Regions from separate parts of the Nonomuraea sp. CX421 genome, predicted to be linked through region 3. Evidence: predicted binding sites of a transcription regulator. Region 3 holds the regulator's gene; each other region holds the start of a gene.
What was found. Region 3 encodes LexA, which represses DNA repair genes until DNA is damaged. Its sites were predicted from a motif close to TCGAACANNTGTTCGA; they were not measured.
Positions count from the first base shown of each region.

Region 1 (4,963 bases), on a different contig from region 3:
GCGTTCCGCGCAGACGCTGGCGACGTTGCAGTACGACTATGCCTTCCGGTTGTTCAAGCCGGGGCTGGGTGCTTCGATGGCGACCATCATGGGCGTCCTGCTCGGCCTGCTGGGGCTCGTCGCGACGGTCCTCGCGGTGGCCACGAACCTGCGTATCTCCCTCATACCTCGCTCGGGGCCCGCAGATGGGCCGAATTCCCGCGCAGAGCCCACGAGCGGACAGAAAGCCCCGTACCAGGCTCCCGTGTACGGCCAGGGCGTGGAACGGACGGAGGGCGGCCATCAGCAGGCTCCGGTGTCACGCGCCGCGCAGCGGGCCGCTCAGAGCCGCGCACGGGGCGCGTCCGCGGCGGGCAAGGTGATCGGAGCGGTGGCGCTGGCCCTCGTGACCCTGATCGCGGTGGTCTGGGCCTGGCCGTGGCTGTCCGCCCTGTTCGCGGGCGGCGAGACGCCGGGCGCCGGGCTGCGGACGCAGGTGAACACCTGGGTGCCCGCCGTCGTGGGGGCGCTGGTCTCCGTCGGCGTCGCCTACCTGGCGGCGCTCGGCATCGGTGGGCTGCGTCCGCTGGGACGGCGCAGTGAGTGGCTGCTGCTGCTGTTCGGGCCGTGGTTGTTCGTCGGCACCGGGCCGCTCAGCGTCGCCGACTGGCAGACGGTCACTGACATGGGCCTCATCGATACTTTCATCGCGATATTTCCGCCTTTCTTGGTGTCTGTGCCTGCGCTCCTGCTGCTGACGCTGCTCTGCAAGGGGCTGTCCGAGCGCGCGGGCGGCGACTTCCTCGGCGGCGTCGTGCTGCCGTCTCTGCCGATGGCGGGCATCCTGGCCGGCGCGGTCGCCCTGACCAACGCCCAGGAAGTGCTCTGGCCGCTGTTGACCGCGCACGATCCGGACCTCGCCACCGCCCCCGTCGCCCTGCTGAACCGGCTGAACGACTTCCGCGCGGCCGCCCCCGATCCCTGGGGCACCACGCCGCTCGCCATGCTGCTCGTCGCCCTCGCCGCCCTGGTCGCGGCGCAGTTGCTCTACCTCGACCGGTTGGCCGTCACCGCCGGAAAAGGTTCGCGCTCCCAGACACCCGCCGCATAGGTTGCGCCTCGTGGACATTCGTTACTTGACCCCCGAAGACCTCGACGCCATGTTCGACATGCGCAAACGCTCCTTCGGCCTGCTGTCGGCCGCCCAGGGCGAAGGCTGGCGCGCGGTCGTGCTGCCCATCCTGGCCGAGGGCCGCTACCTGGGCGCGTTCGACGGCACCAGGCTCACGGCCGCGGCCCGGCTGCGCGGCTTCACCCAGTGGTGGCACGGCAGGCCGCAGCCGATGGCCGGCATCGCGGGCGTCACGGTCAACCCCGAGGATCGGGGCAAGGGAGTGGGCGGGCAGATCATGCACGCGATCGTCGCCCGGGCGGCCGAGCTCGGCGACGCCGTCTCCGCGCTCTATCCGGCCACGACGCCGCTCTACCGCTCCGTCGGGTACGAGCACGCCGGGGCCCAGCACCTGGCCACCATCCCGGCCGAGGCGCTGCGCACGATCCGGCCGTCCGGCGAGGTCAAGCTGCGCCGGATGGGCCCGGCCGACGCGGCCGAGGTCGTCGCCGTGCTGCACCGCGCGCACGGCGCGGCCCGCGCCTCCGGCCCGATCTCGTGGGACGAGCGCACCTGGGCGCTCTGGCTCGCCCAGCCCGACGACTTCCTCTACCTCGCCGACGACGGCTTCGTCATCTACCGCTGGGACGGCGAGAACATCCGGGTCGAGAACCAGGTCGCCGGATCCGAGGCGACCGCCAGGGCGCTGTGGTCGCTGGTGGGCACCTCCTCCTCGGTGGCCGAGCACGTCACCGCCGCCGTGGCGCCCGACGACCCCGTGCTGTGGCTGCTGCGCGAACGCTCGAAGGAGAAGGTCACCCTGGTCCGGTGGATGTTCCGGGTGATCGACCTGGCCGCGGCCGTCGAACGCCGCGGCTATCCGGCCGGGGTGACCATGAACGCCGCCGTCGAGGTGGACGATCCGCTGCGGCCCGGCAACACCGGCCGGTGGCGGCTGGAGGTCGCCGAGGGCCGCGGCACGGCCACCCGCGTGGAGACGGGAGACGGGCCCCGGCTCACGGTCAACGCCCTGTCGGGCCTCTACGCCGGTGTTCCGACCGCCACGCTGCGCCGTGCCGGGCTCATGTCCGGCGACGACCGCCACGACGACACCCTCGACGCGGCCTTCGCCGCCCGGCCGTACATGCTCGACTACTTCTGACGGTTCCAGTGCCTCTGGCCGGCGTCCGGCGAATCTGACGGTTCCAGCGGTTCTGGCGGGCGTCCGGCTGATCTCACTGTTCCGCCGGGCGTCCGGCGGGCGTTTCGCGGTGCGCGACCACGTCGGCCGGGGTAGAGTCTCGTGCCGAACAGGTGTTCGGCGGCGCGGGGAGGCAGGCCGGTGCGGGTGATGGGCGTCGATCCGGGGCTGACTCGGTGCGGCCTGGGAGCGGTCGAGGGCAGGCCCGGCGCGCCGCTGTCCCTGGTGGCCGTCGGGGTGGTGCGCACCGGCGCCGACGAGGAGCTGGGCGCACGGCTGGTGGGCATCGAGGCCGGCATCGAGCAGTGGCTCGACGAGGTGCGTCCCGACGCCGTGGCGGTCGAGCGGGTCTTCAGCCAGCACAACGTCCGCACCGTCATGGGCACCGCCCAGGCCGCGGGCATCGCGGTCCTCTGCGCGGCCAGGCGCGGGCTGCCCGTCGCCCTGCACACGCCCTCCGAGGTCAAGGCGGCCGTCACCGGCAGCGGCAGCGCCGACAAGAAACAGATCGGGCTCATGGTGACCCGGCTGCTGAGGCTCACCGAGATGCCCAAGCCGGCCGACGCCGCCGACGCGCTCGCGCTGGCCATCTGCCATGTCTGGCGCGGCGGCGCCCAGCACCGCGTCGCCGAGGCCGTCGCGCGGGCGCGGAGCCGCGCGCCGCGCGGGGACGTGAAGCTGTGATCGCCTCGGTGGCCGGCCGGGTGGCGGCCGTCGCGCCCGACGGCGCCGTGATCGAGGTCGGCGGCGTCGGCGTCCTGGTCCACTGCACGCCCGGCACCCTGGCCACGCTCCACCCCGGCGAGCAGGCCCGGCTGGCCACCTCGCTGGTGGTGCGCGAGGAGTCCCTCACCCTCTACGGCTTCGCCACCGACGACGAGCGGGCCGTCTTCGAGCTGCTCCAGACGGCCAGCGGCGTGGGTCCCAAGCTGGCGCTGGCCATGCTCGCCGTCCATTCGCCCAACGCGCTGCGGGTCGCCGTCGCCGGAGCCGACCTCAAGGCGCTCACCCAGGTGCCGGGCATCGGCCAGAAGGGCGCCCAGCGCATCGTCCTGGAGCTGAAGGACCGTCTCGGCACCCCCGAGGCGACCCTCGACGCCGCGCTCAACGGCGGCCGCCGCGTCGCGCTCTGGCGCGACCAGGTGCACTCCGGGCTCGTGGGGCTGGGCTATTCGAGCAAGGACGCCGACGAGGCCGTCGCGGCCGTCGAGCCGGAGGCCGACGCCGACCTGGCCGCCGGCCGCTCCCCGCAGGTGGCCGCCCTGCTGAAGGCGGCGCTGCGGGCGCTGAGCGTCCGATGACGTCGTGGGCGGGCCGGGGCCCTACCCTCGCAGGGAGCCCCGTCAGGGAGGTGCGGCAGTGAGCCTGGAGCGAGACCTCGTGTCGCCTGACGCCGAGGGCGAGGAGTCGCAGATCGAGGCCGCCCTGCGGCCCAAGCGGCTCGGCGAGTTCATCGGCCAGGCACGCGTGCGCGAGCAGTTGTCGCTGGTGCTCGAGAGCGCGCTGCGGCGCGGCCGGTCACCCGACCACATGCTGATGAGCGGATCACCCGGTCTGGGCAAGACGACTCTGGCTATGATCATCGCAGCCGAGCTGAGCGCGCCGCTCCGCATCACGTCGGGGCCGGCCCTGGAACGGGCGGGCGACCTCGCGGCCATCCTGTCCACCCTGGCCGAGGGCGAGGTGCTGTTCATCGACGAGATCCACCGGATGGCGCGGCCCGCCGAGGAGATGCTCTACCTCGCGATGGAGGACTTCCGGGTCGACATCGTGGTCGGCAAGGGCCCCGGGGCCACCGCCATCCCGCTCGACATCGCGACGTTCACGCTGGTCGGCGCCACCACCAGAGCCGGGCTGCTGCCCGCGCCGCTGCGCGACCGGTTCGGCTTCACCGCCCACATGGACTTCTACCAGGTCGAGGAGCTGGAGCAGGTGCTCCACCGCTCGGCCCGGCTGCTCGGGGTGACGCTGCCCGACGAGGGCGCGCACGAGATCGCCCGGCGCTCGCGCGGCACGCCGCGCATCGCCAACCGGCTGCTGCGCCGGGTGCGCGACTTCGCCGACGTGCGGGCCGGCGGCGTCATCGACCGCGACATCGCCTCCGCCGCCCTCAACCTCTACGAGGTCGACGCCGAGGGGCTCGACCGGCTCGACCGGGCCGTGCTCGACGCGCTGCTGCGCAAGTTCGGGGGCGGTCCGGTGGGGTTGTCCACGCTGGCCGTGGCCGTGGGCGAGGAGCCCGAGACCGTCGAAGTGGTGGCCGAGCCGTTCCTCGTCCGCCAGGGCCTGCTGGCCAGGACCCCACGCGGCCGGGTCGCCACCGCCGCGGCCTGGCACCACCTGGGTATGACTCCACCCCCAGATGCGTTCGGAGCTACGCTTTTCGACTGATTACAGAACGGTTGCAACCGTTTCGAATTGGGAACTTCCCCGCGCGCCGAAACGCTGCTTCGTTGCCGCGTTTCGCAACAACCGCCTACACTCCGTGGCTTGGCTGGCTGTGTAGGCTGACGGGCTGAGCGGCGCGGCCCGGAGCAACGCACGGAATTTCCGGCGCGAGGCCGGTGTCAACTCCTTGTACGACAATGGAAGGTCGCCCCTTATGGACATGGGACAACTCGGAAGCATCCTGCCGCTGATCCTGCTGGTGGTGGTGTTCTACTTCCTGCTGA
Region 1 is NZ_JCADBK010000012.1:49,607-54,569, reverse strand. It holds gene AC5L3X_RS22025 (carbohydrate ABC transporter permease) at 1-1,090, shown strand, start outside; gene AC5L3X_RS22020 (GNAT family N-acetyltransferase) at 1,101-2,252, shown strand; gene ruvC (crossover junction endodeoxyribonuclease RuvC) at 2,433-2,975, shown strand; gene ruvA (Holliday junction branch migration protein RuvA) at 2,972-3,592, shown strand; gene ruvB (Holliday junction branch migration DNA helicase RuvB) at 3,651-4,682, shown strand; gene yajC (preprotein translocase subunit YajC) at 4,900-4,963, shown strand, end outside.
Region 1: a site for LexA is predicted at 2,397-2,412, ahead of ruvC (crossover junction endodeoxyribonuclease RuvC). Genes of this name have one in related genera too.

Region 2 (4,963 bases), on a different contig from region 3:
ACGCGGTGCGCGCCGCTCGTCAGCACGAGCAGCGGCGCGCCGTCGGCCTCGAAGATGAGGCTGTTGGCGATCGCCCCGACGTCGCAACCGAGCTGGGCCGCGGCGGTGGCGGCGGTGGGCGCCTTCTCGGGCAGCACCACGATCTCGCCCGTGGCTGCGCGCTCTCGCAGAGCCGACCGGACCAGAAGACTGTTGGCGGGCAACTTCTCAGACATGCGGACACTCTAAAGCGAGTGATGGCGGCATTACCGCGCCATGGTGGTGGTGTAGTGTCCTTTGCTTTGATTGATACCGAATGAGGGGTGGTTTTGGTGCTGGCACGACGCCTGCCCGGCATGGCTGCCGTCGTTACGGCGAGCGCCCTCGTCCTGGCAGGGCTCGGCGCGTCCAGCGCGCACGCCCGGCCGCTCGCCGCCCCCGTCACGGCTCCCGCCGCTCTCCCGGCGCCCGTCGCGGCCGTGGCGGCGCCGGTCACGGCACCGCGCAAGACGCTGAAGCTCGGTGCCAAGGGCGAGGAGGTCGTCTGGCTGCAGAAGCGCCTCACCGGGCTCGGCTACCGTCCGGGCAGGGCCGACGGACGCTACGGCGGCGCCACGCTGGCGGCCGTCTGGGCGTTCCAGAAGGTCAACGGCATCACGCCGAGCAGCACCGTGGCCCGGCGCACCTGGGCCGCGCTGGAGCGCCCGAGGGCGCCCAGGGTGCTGGTCGCGAGCGGCCGGCCGACCCGCGCCGAGGTCGACCTGACCAAGCAGATCATGGTCCTGTACGTCGGCGGCGCGCCCCGGCTGATCACCCACATCTCCTCGGGGAGCGGTGTCCCCTACTGCGAGACCGCCGTCTGGCAGGGCAGGAGCCAGCGCTTCTGCGGCTCGGCCCGCACGCCCACGGGCGACTACCGGACCACGTGGCGCGCCTCGGGATGGCACAAGTCCTATCTGGGCCAGCTCTACAACCCGATCTTCTTCAACGGCGGCATCGCGTTCCACGGGGCGCTGTCGGTGCCGCTCCACCCGGCTTCGCACGGGTGTGTCCGGATGCCGATGAACGTGGCCGAGGTGCTGCCCGGGATGCTCGGCAAGGGCGTGCCGGTGCACGTGCGGGGCGCCTTCCGCAGGGCCTAGCGGCCGGTCGGCCGGTCGAGGGAGGCGAGGCCGCGGACGGTGATCTCGGCGGCCTCCAGAGCGGCCTCGGCGGCCCGCTCCGTGGAGCCGTCGTGGTTGAGACTGACCACGGCGGCCAGTTTGGTGGCGCCCACCACCGCGCCCACCGCGGCGGCGGCCTCCATCAGGCCGAGCTGCCCGGGGTAGGCCTCGTGCAGCGCCCGGGTGAGCCGTAGCTGGCTGTCGAACAGCAGGTGCAGGGCACGGGCCTGGAGAGCCGGGACGGTCATGATGAGCCGCATCCGCAGCCGCACGTCCTCCGGCCGGAAGTCCTGGTCGTCGACCGTCCAGGTGACACTGGCGCGCACCATCCGCAGGAGCAGCTCCGACGGCGTCTCGTCCGGTCGTCTGGTCGCGACCAGGGCGAGCCTCTCGGCGAGGCTGCCGTCCGTGTCGTGGAAGAGCACGTCCTCCTTGCTGGCGAAGTAGCTGAAGAACGTGCGGGTCGACACGTCGGCCTCCGTCGCTATCTCCGCCAGGGTGGTCTCCTCGTACCCCTTCTCGCCGAACAGCCGGAGCGCGGCCTCGATCAGCGCGCGGCGCGTGCGCTGCTTCTTGCGCTCCCGAATTCCCACCATGTCGTGAACTGTACTGCACAGAATAATGATTTACATCCGTTGAAACTTTGCATTGGATGTTGTTTTGTGGATGGTGACCCGAAGGGAGCCACCACATGACCGACGTGACGCTGACCACCGCCCGCCAACGCCCGTTCGATCCGCCCGACGAGCTGGCCGAGCTGCGAAAACGGGGCCCGATCCACCGCATGACCTACGCCGACGGTCATCGGGGCTGGCTGGTCACCGGCTACGCGGCGGCCCGGGCGGTGCTCGCCGACCCGCGCTTCAGCAACCGGCCCGAGCACATGCACACGCCGATCCCGGCCCGGCTGGAGCTCAGCAACGAGTTGCGCGAGCACGAGTTCCGGCTGCCGCCGGGGTTCTTCCTGCGCATGGACGCGCCCGAGCACACGCGCTACCGCAGGCTGCTGACGGGGCAGTTCACCGTACGCAGGATGAAGCAGCTGGAGTCCAGGATCGAGGAGATCACCGAGGCGTGCCTGGACCGGATGGAGGCGGCGGGCCGGCCGGTCGACCTGGTCGAGCACTTCGCGCTGCCCATCCCGTCGCTGGTGATCTGCGAGCTGCTCGGGGTGCCGTACGACGAGCGCGGGCGGTTCCAGGACGACTCCAAGGTGCTCTTCGCGCTCGACAGCAGGGCCGAGGACGTCGTCGGCGCGATGACCCGGATCTCCGCCTACCTCTACGGCCTGGTCCAGCGCAAGCGCGCCGAGCCGGCCGACGATCTGCTCAGCGGGCTGGTCGCGGGCGGCGAGCTGAACGACGAGGAGCTGACCGGCGTCGCCTTCCTGCTGCTGGTGGCCGGCCACGAGACGACCGCCAACATGCTGGGCCTCGGCACCTACGCGCTGCTCGCCAACCCCGGCCAGCTCGCCGTCCTGCGCGACGATTCCGGCCTGGTCGACAACGCCGTCGAGGAGCTGCTGCGCTACCTCACGATCATCCACATCGGCCCGGTCAGGACCGCGCTGGAGGACGTCGAGATCGAGGGCACCCTGATCGGGCGGGGCGAGGCGGTCACGCTCAGCCTGCCCGTCGTCAACCGCGACCCGGAGCGCTTCCCCGAGCCCGACCGGCTCGACGTCACCCGGCCGGCCGGCGGGCACCTGACGTTCGGCCACGGCATCCACCAGTGTCTCGGCCAGCAGCTGGCCCGGACCGAGATGCGCGTCGGCTACCCGGCGCTGCTGCGCCGCTTTCCCGATCTACGCTTGGCCGTATCACCGGAGGAGGTGCCGATGCGCTCCGACATGAGCATCTACGGCGTGCACCGCCTCCCTGTCACCTGGTAGGTCACCATGAAGATCAAGGCAGACACGACGGTGTGCATTGGCGCGGGCATGTGCGTGCTCACCGCCCCGGAGGTGTTCGACCAGAGCGAGGACGACGGCACGGTCGTGCTGCTCCAGCCGTCGCCTCCGGCCGACCAGGAGGCCGCCGCCCGCCGCGCGGTCGGTCTCTGCCCCTCGGGGGCCCTCTCCGTCGTCCCGTAGGCGCGGGGACGCGCCGTTTCGGTGTACACGCACGTGGGAACAGGTTCATCGAACCTGTGTTCGTGGAACAGGTTGACACAGAGCGTGATCGAAATTATGTTCGACCTAGTGACGTGAGGCTCGCGGCTCACGTCGAGGTCCTGGGCGCGGGTCCCGCTTCCCCCAAGCGGGACCCGCGACCAGGCTCCAAGGGCGAAGGGCGGGTCCTCGTCGTCGGCGGAGACGAGTGGGCGCGTCCTGGCCGGACGGGGAGAGGGGAAGCTCCTCGTCCGGCCGGCCCGGCGGAAATGTCGGTGGCGTCTGCGATCGTGGGCTTCACCGGCGGCAACGCCGGGCGCCGTCACGACCCCAAGGAGGCGTGCACATGGCACCACGGTCTAGAGACCCGCAGGGTCCCCGGCTGTCGCCCGCGGTCCGGGCGCACCTGACGGATTCACGTTCCTGCCTGGCGGAGGCGGCGGCCGCGCGCACCCCGGCATCCCGATATGTGGCGGCGCATCTGGCGGCCCTGCGCGCCGCGGCGGCGATCCTGGCCGCCCGGCCCCGGCCCATGGAGGGCCGCAGACGCCGGCTGCGCAGCGCCTGGGAGCTCCTGCCCGAGGCGGAGCCACAGCTGGCCGAGTGGGCCGCCTACTTCTCGGTGACCGCCGCCAAGCGCGCGGCCGCCGAGGCGGGCATGGTGCGTGGCGTCTCGGGCGCCGACGCCGACGAGTTGCTGGCCGAGGCGGAGACCTTCGTCTGCACAGTGGAGGGCATTCTGGGCGTTCCCGCCCAGCCCCAACTTCCCGTCGACGTTCCCCTGGCCGGCTGATCCCGACCAGCGATAGCCCCGGATCGCCGGCCGGAGCGGGCGGTGGGCCCGGCTGAGGCGGCGTGACGCCAGGGGAGAGGCGGCCAGGACGGCGCGAGGGGCGCGCCGTCGTCGTGGCGCGCCCCTCGTCCGAAGCTGTGTCAGAAGGACTCGACGGCCCTGCGGGCCTCGGCGTCGAGCACTCCCCAGCTGATGAGCTCCTCAGTCAGCTCGCTGGGCGACTTGTCATAGATCACGGCCAGCGAACGCAGGTCCTCCTGGCGGATCGACAGCACCTTGCCGTTGTAGTCGCCACGCTGACTCTGGATGGTGGCGGCATAGCGGGCGAGGGCGCCCGCCTTCTCCTTCGGCAGTGTGGCCAGTCGCTCCAGGTCGATCACAAGCTTGGGCGTCGGGCCGAGCGGGCTGGGGGCGGCGCCGCCGGGCAGCAGCTCGGAGACGGGCACCCCGTAGAAATCGGCAAGCTCGGCAAGTTTCTGCACCGTGACCGCGCGGTCGCCACGCTCGTACGAGCCCACGACAACGGCTTTCCACCTGCCACGCGACTTTTCCTCGACTCCGTGCAGGGACAGGCCCTGCTGGGTGCGGATGGCGCGGAGTCGTGCACCCAGCGACTTTGCGTACTCAGACGGCATCGTGTGGCCCCCCGGCTCTCGTATGTAGCGCTCTCAGTAGATTGTGCTCCTCCGCGGCGTTTGCCGGAGCCACCGGGGGGTCTGGTGCCAGGCTCGGCACCATCGGTAGCCATGGCTCTGGGTTTTCGCCCAGAACGCCGCGCAGTATGGTTACGCACAGTGACGGTAAAGGGGTGGACGCCGAAGGTCAAGCTGATTGGAAAAAAGATGTCGAATCCGATCCGGTGGGATTCGCCTCAAACGCCCCTCTTATCCCGTGGGGGTAACAGTACTTCGTCCCTGT
Region 2 is NZ_JCADBK010000011.1:209,273-214,235, forward strand. It holds gene AC5L3X_RS21645 (YbaK/EbsC family protein) at 1-215, opposite strand, end outside; gene AC5L3X_RS21650 (L,D-transpeptidase family protein) at 336-1,121, shown strand; gene AC5L3X_RS21655 (TetR/AcrR family transcriptional regulator) at 1,118-1,738, opposite strand; gene AC5L3X_RS21660 (cytochrome P450) at 1,834-3,033, shown strand; gene AC5L3X_RS21665 (ferredoxin) at 3,040-3,234, shown strand; gene AC5L3X_RS21670 (SAV_6107 family HEPN domain-containing protein) at 3,599-4,045, shown strand; gene bldD (transcriptional regulator BldD) at 4,186-4,680, opposite strand.
Region 2: a site for LexA is predicted at 3,323-3,338, ahead of AC5L3X_RS21670 (SAV_6107 family HEPN domain-containing protein). Genes of this name have one in related genera too.

Region 3 (4,963 bases):
CTCGGTGAGGATGGGCTCGGTGGTGGCGAAGTTCAGCCGGACGTGGGTGTCGCCGCCGGGGCCGAACAGGGCGCCGTCGCTCAGCAGGACCTTGGCCTCCTGTTCCAGCACCTTCGCCATGCCGGGCCGCCCGTAGTCGAGCCAGGCCAGGTAGGTGGCCTCCGGGACGCGGTAGCCGACCGTGGGAGGCAGGCGTTCGGCGATGGTCCGGCGGTTACGGTCGAGCAGGGCGAGGGTCTCCCGGAGCCAGGCGTCGCCGTGCCGCCACGCGGCGACCGTCGCCTCCACCCCGAACAGGTTGGCCGACCCGTAGACGAAGGGCGGTTGACCGTCGAGGGCCTCGCGCATCTCCGGTGAGCCGATGTGGGCCACCGAGCAGCGGATCCCGCCGAGGTTGAACGCCTTGGTGGCCGAGGTCAGGGTGACGGTCCGGTCCGGCAGGATGGTGGCGAACGGGATGTGCTCGTACGGGTCGTACACCAGGTCGGCGTGGATCTCGTCGGAGATGACCAGCAGGTCGTGCCGCTCGGCGTGCTCGGCCAGCCGTTCCAGCTCTTCGCGGGTGAAGACACGGCCGGTGGGATTGTGCGGGTTGACCAGCAGCAGCACCCGGCAGCCCGACAGGTCGGGCACCTCGAACCGCCAGGACTCGCCCTCGGGCCGCATCTGGATGGCGTGGAGCGGGCGCTCCATGACAGCCAGGGTGTCGAGGAACGGGTGGTAGGCAGGGGTGTGGACGGCCACGCCGTCACCCGGCCGGGTCCAGACGTGCAGCAGCACCTGGAGCGCCTGGTTGAGATCGTTGTAGCTGCGCACGTGCACGGGGTCGGCTTCCCAGCCGTACCTGGTCGCCATGCGCTCCGCGAACGCCTCGGCCAGCGGGCCGCATTGCTGGCTCAGCAGCCAGGCCGGGTAGCCAAGATCACCTTCGGCCCGGCGCTGTAGCGCTTGGATGACTTCGGGGGCGGTGGGCAAGTCCATGTCGGCCACCCAGGCGGGGATGACTCCTGGTCCGGCTTCGGCCCACTTCAACCCATCATGCTGTGACTTGAGGTCGTAGAGATGGATTTCGTCGCTCACGTGCTCAGTCTAGATCTCCTGGGCGAACCGTCTGAGTGTTCGCCTGCGTGTGCCACTCGCCTCGACCTCCATGAGCAGCTGCCGACCTCAGCTGGACGCGACCGGCTGAACCGGCCGCCTGAAGGGACACGCCGGTGCGGCGCGGGCGATGAGACGCCGCGCGCCGCGGGGAACGGTGGACCGTCAGAGGCGGCGCAGCACCGCGACGACCTTGCCCAGGACGCTGGCCTCGTCACCCGGGATGGGGTCGTAGTTGGAGTTGTGGGGCACCAGCCAGACGTGGCCGTCCTTGCGCTTGAACGTCTTGACCGTGGCCTCACCGTCGATCATGGCGGCCACGATGTCGCCGCTCTCCGCGACCGGCTGCTGGCGTACGACCACCCAGTCGCCGTCGGCGATGGCGGCATCGATCATGGAGTCACCGGCGACCTGCAGGAGGAACAGGGTGCCCTCGCCGACCAACTGCTTGGGGAGGGCGAAGACGTCTTCGACGCTCTCCTCGGCGAGGATCGGACCGCCGGCGGCGATCCGGCCGACCAGCGGCACGTAGGCGGCGGTGGGGCGGCTGACCGGGGACTCCTCGCTGCCGGCATCGGGGTCGACCCAGAGCGCGGGCTCACCGGGCAGTCGCACCTCCAGCGCACGTGGCCGGTGGGGATCGCGCCTCAAGTAGCCCTTGCGCTGCAATGCCGTCAACTGATGCGACACGCTGGACGTGCTCGTCAGCTGCACGGCCTCGCCGATCTCACGCATGGACGGCGGATATCCGCGCTGTTGCACCGAGTCGCGAATCACTTCGAGGATTTTGCGCTGCCTCGGGGTCAGCCCCAAGGAGTCACGCCGCCGCACCGCGAGGTCAGTGACCCCGTTAGCGTCATCCCGCTCGCTCATGCTCTTCCTCCTCGCCCGGTCGCCCGCCTCACCGGCGAACCCTCCGGTCCGTGGTCTCCATGTCGCACACAGCGACCGTATCGCTGTTGAAGATCATCTTCAAACAATTGTTCGAGTCTTCCTCGAAAATGTCGGCAGCGTGGTGTACAACATCGTACGGGAGTTCGATCGACACCGTGTTCGATTCGCCGATCTTTATTTGGCCATTTCCCGGGGCCGCGACGGTGTGGGAGGTCCATCCGTGCGAACCACCAGGATCACAGACCCGAGCCGAGACCAGGTCAAGCAACCGGCCGCCGAAGCCGGCGCCACTCGGGGCCGTCACGGCCGCACAGGCCCCGTACGATGCCCCACGAAACTTCCGGCCCTGGACCGCGTCCTCGCGAAACCTCCGGCCCTGGACCGCCTCGCGAAAGATCCGGCGTCGGACCGTGTCTTCGCGAAACCTTCGACGCTGGACTGCGTCCTCGCGAAAGCTCCGGTCCTGGACCGCCTCGCGAAAGATCCGGCGTCGGACCGTGTCTTCGCGAAATCTCCGGCCCTGGACCATGCCCCTGGGAAATCACTTGCGACACGCCATGCGCCGATCGACATTGCGCGGTCGCTCACTCCCATGGCCGTCTCAAGTCCCCCCGGCATCCCGGGATCGTTCGGCGGGGCCGCGTCGCTGGGTGACGCCGAAGGTCGCCGTGCCGGGGGCGCCGACAGGGTTGACCTTCCGGTGACGGCGACGTTGGCAGTGGTGGCGATAGCGACAGTGATGGTGATGGTGGCGGCGACGGGGACGACGACGGGGGCGGTGGCGGTGGTAACGGTGGTGGCGGTGGGGTCGCTGGCCGTGGTCGCTCGGGTGAGGTCGTTAGTCCCGGTCGAGCGGGGATGCGGAACTGAGGGGTGATGCCGGAGCCGGAGCGGATCGAGCTGGAGTGCGGGGCGAGAAGGGAGGGGAAAGCGTGGTTTCGCATGATGGGCGAAGGGCGGGGCGCAGGTCGACGGGGCCGGGGAGGCCGCAGCTGTGGCTGGTGCCTCCGCCGCGTACGGAGCCAAGGGATGAGGACATCGCGCCATACGGGGGGGAAGGAGCGAATCCTGGAGGTGGGGCCCGTGGAGCGAGGGGGCCTGACGACACCGCCTCGGCACGCAGGGAGGGGCGACAGCCCGCCAAGCGAGAAGTGACGGGCGCGGCGCCGGTGCGATCCCAGAAAGGTCGCAGGGCGGGACGTAGCGGGGGTCGTGCAGCGGACGCGCTGCTGCGGACGAAGCGGGGCCCGGCCCGCGGCGGCGAGCCCGGGCAGATCCTCATGGGTGGCCTTTCCCTGAGAGACGTCGGGGACGATCCGGTGCGCCCGAGTGGGCAGCGGCCGAAAGGATCGCCACCTGCGCCACCACGCCGATCGGAACGGCGAGCCCTTGGGCAGGAGACCGCGGGCCAGGGTGAGCCGGTCGGTCAGTACGGAAAGGCCCGTCCGGGAGAGCCTGCCCGAGACGGCACGGCAAGCCGCGCGGACGGTTGGTTCTGGCTTCGAGGAAAGCCGGGGCGCGGACGTGCATCCGGCTCGCGAGAGCGTGGACGTGGATCCGGCTCGCGAGAGGAGGCGGCTCGCGCGGCCGACTCTCGCCGGCGATCCGAGGCGGAAGGGTCGAGGGGCGGCGAACGTCGGGCGGAGCCGGCGAAGGGCATCCGGCGTCAAGGCCAATCGGGGCGCGTGGTTGGCCCCCTTTGGCGAGACCGGTCAGGTCGGGCGGCCGCAGCCGAGAGCGGCGGGCGGAGTCGTGGGGCCGCGGCTAAAAGTGGCGGGCGGAGTCGTGGGGCCGGGGCCAAAGGTGGCGGGCGGAGTCGTGGGGCCGGGGCCAAAGGTGGCGGGCTGAGCCGTGCGTCCGGGGCCAAAGGTGGCGGGCTGAGCCGTGCGTCCGGGGCCAAAAGTAGCCGGCAGGGGCGTGCGTCCGTAGCCGGCAATGGTGGGCCGGGGCGTGCTGGCGGGGTGGAGGGTGGTGCGCGGGGGCGTGCGGCCGTGGTCGGCAATGGTGGGCCGGGTCGTGCGGGTGGGACTGAGAGTGGTGGGCGGGGGCGTGCGGGCGCGGCCGAGAAGGGCGGGCGGCGGTTGAAGCTGGTGCCGACCGGCGCGGACCTGATGGCGAGTCGGCCGGAGAGTGAGCAGAAGGGGCCGCACAAGCAAGCGCACAAGCAAGCGCGCAGACGAGCGCGTAAAGGCCGGCGGCCTCAGGAGCTGAGCCGGCGCACGCGTGGGAGGCGGCGCGGCGGCGGGGGCGGGGGCGTGACGCGTCCGGCGAAGCGTCAGGCACCGCCCGTGCGTCTGACGCGACGAGGCCGCGCGGTCCTGGTGGTGGGCATGGCACTGCTGTCGCTCGGCGGATTCTGGCTCGGCACCAGGACGGCGAGTCACGCGGCCTCGACGCCCGCGGTGACGGGGCATTCCTGGCAGGTGGGCCTGCCGTGGGTGGACGTGCGCAGGGGCGACACGCTGTGGAAGATCGCCGAGGCGGTGACGCCCCAGTTCGGTGACCCCGGCGTGTTCGCCGAGGAGATCAGGCGGCTCAACCGCCTGCCCGACCCGTTAGTCCGGCCGGGCGCCCGCGTCTACCTCCCGCCCGGTATCGAGGGCTGACAGCGGGCACGAGCGCCCGCTGTGGGCTGGCTGAACGGTGTGCAACCGGATCGCGGTGTGAGAGAAGTTCACGGACGTGATGCGAGCCAAGCGAAGTGACGCATGAACCGACACGCCCGGGGCAGCGAGATGAGGCTCTGCTGATCAGCGAGTTCGGTTGGATGGGTCTGCTCAACTTGCGTTCATGGTCGCGCGCTTCTACCGTTGGACCACAACATCTAGTAGTTACACCGATGTAGTTCACCACACCTTGTGTTTCAGCGACCGCACCATGGCACGCTATGGGGCGTGCGCGAGCGTTCCGTTGCACATGCTTTACGCCGGTGGTGACCGCGGGTCTAGGAGGCGAAAGCGTGCATTGTCCG
Region 3 is NZ_JCADBK010000006.1:73,505-78,467, forward strand. It holds gene AC5L3X_RS13535 (MalY/PatB family protein) at 1-1,080, opposite strand, end outside; gene lexA (transcriptional repressor LexA) at 1,264-1,971, opposite strand; gene AC5L3X_RS13545 (LysM peptidoglycan-binding domain-containing protein) at 4,281-4,598, shown strand; gene nrdR (transcriptional regulator NrdR) at 4,952-4,963, shown strand, end outside.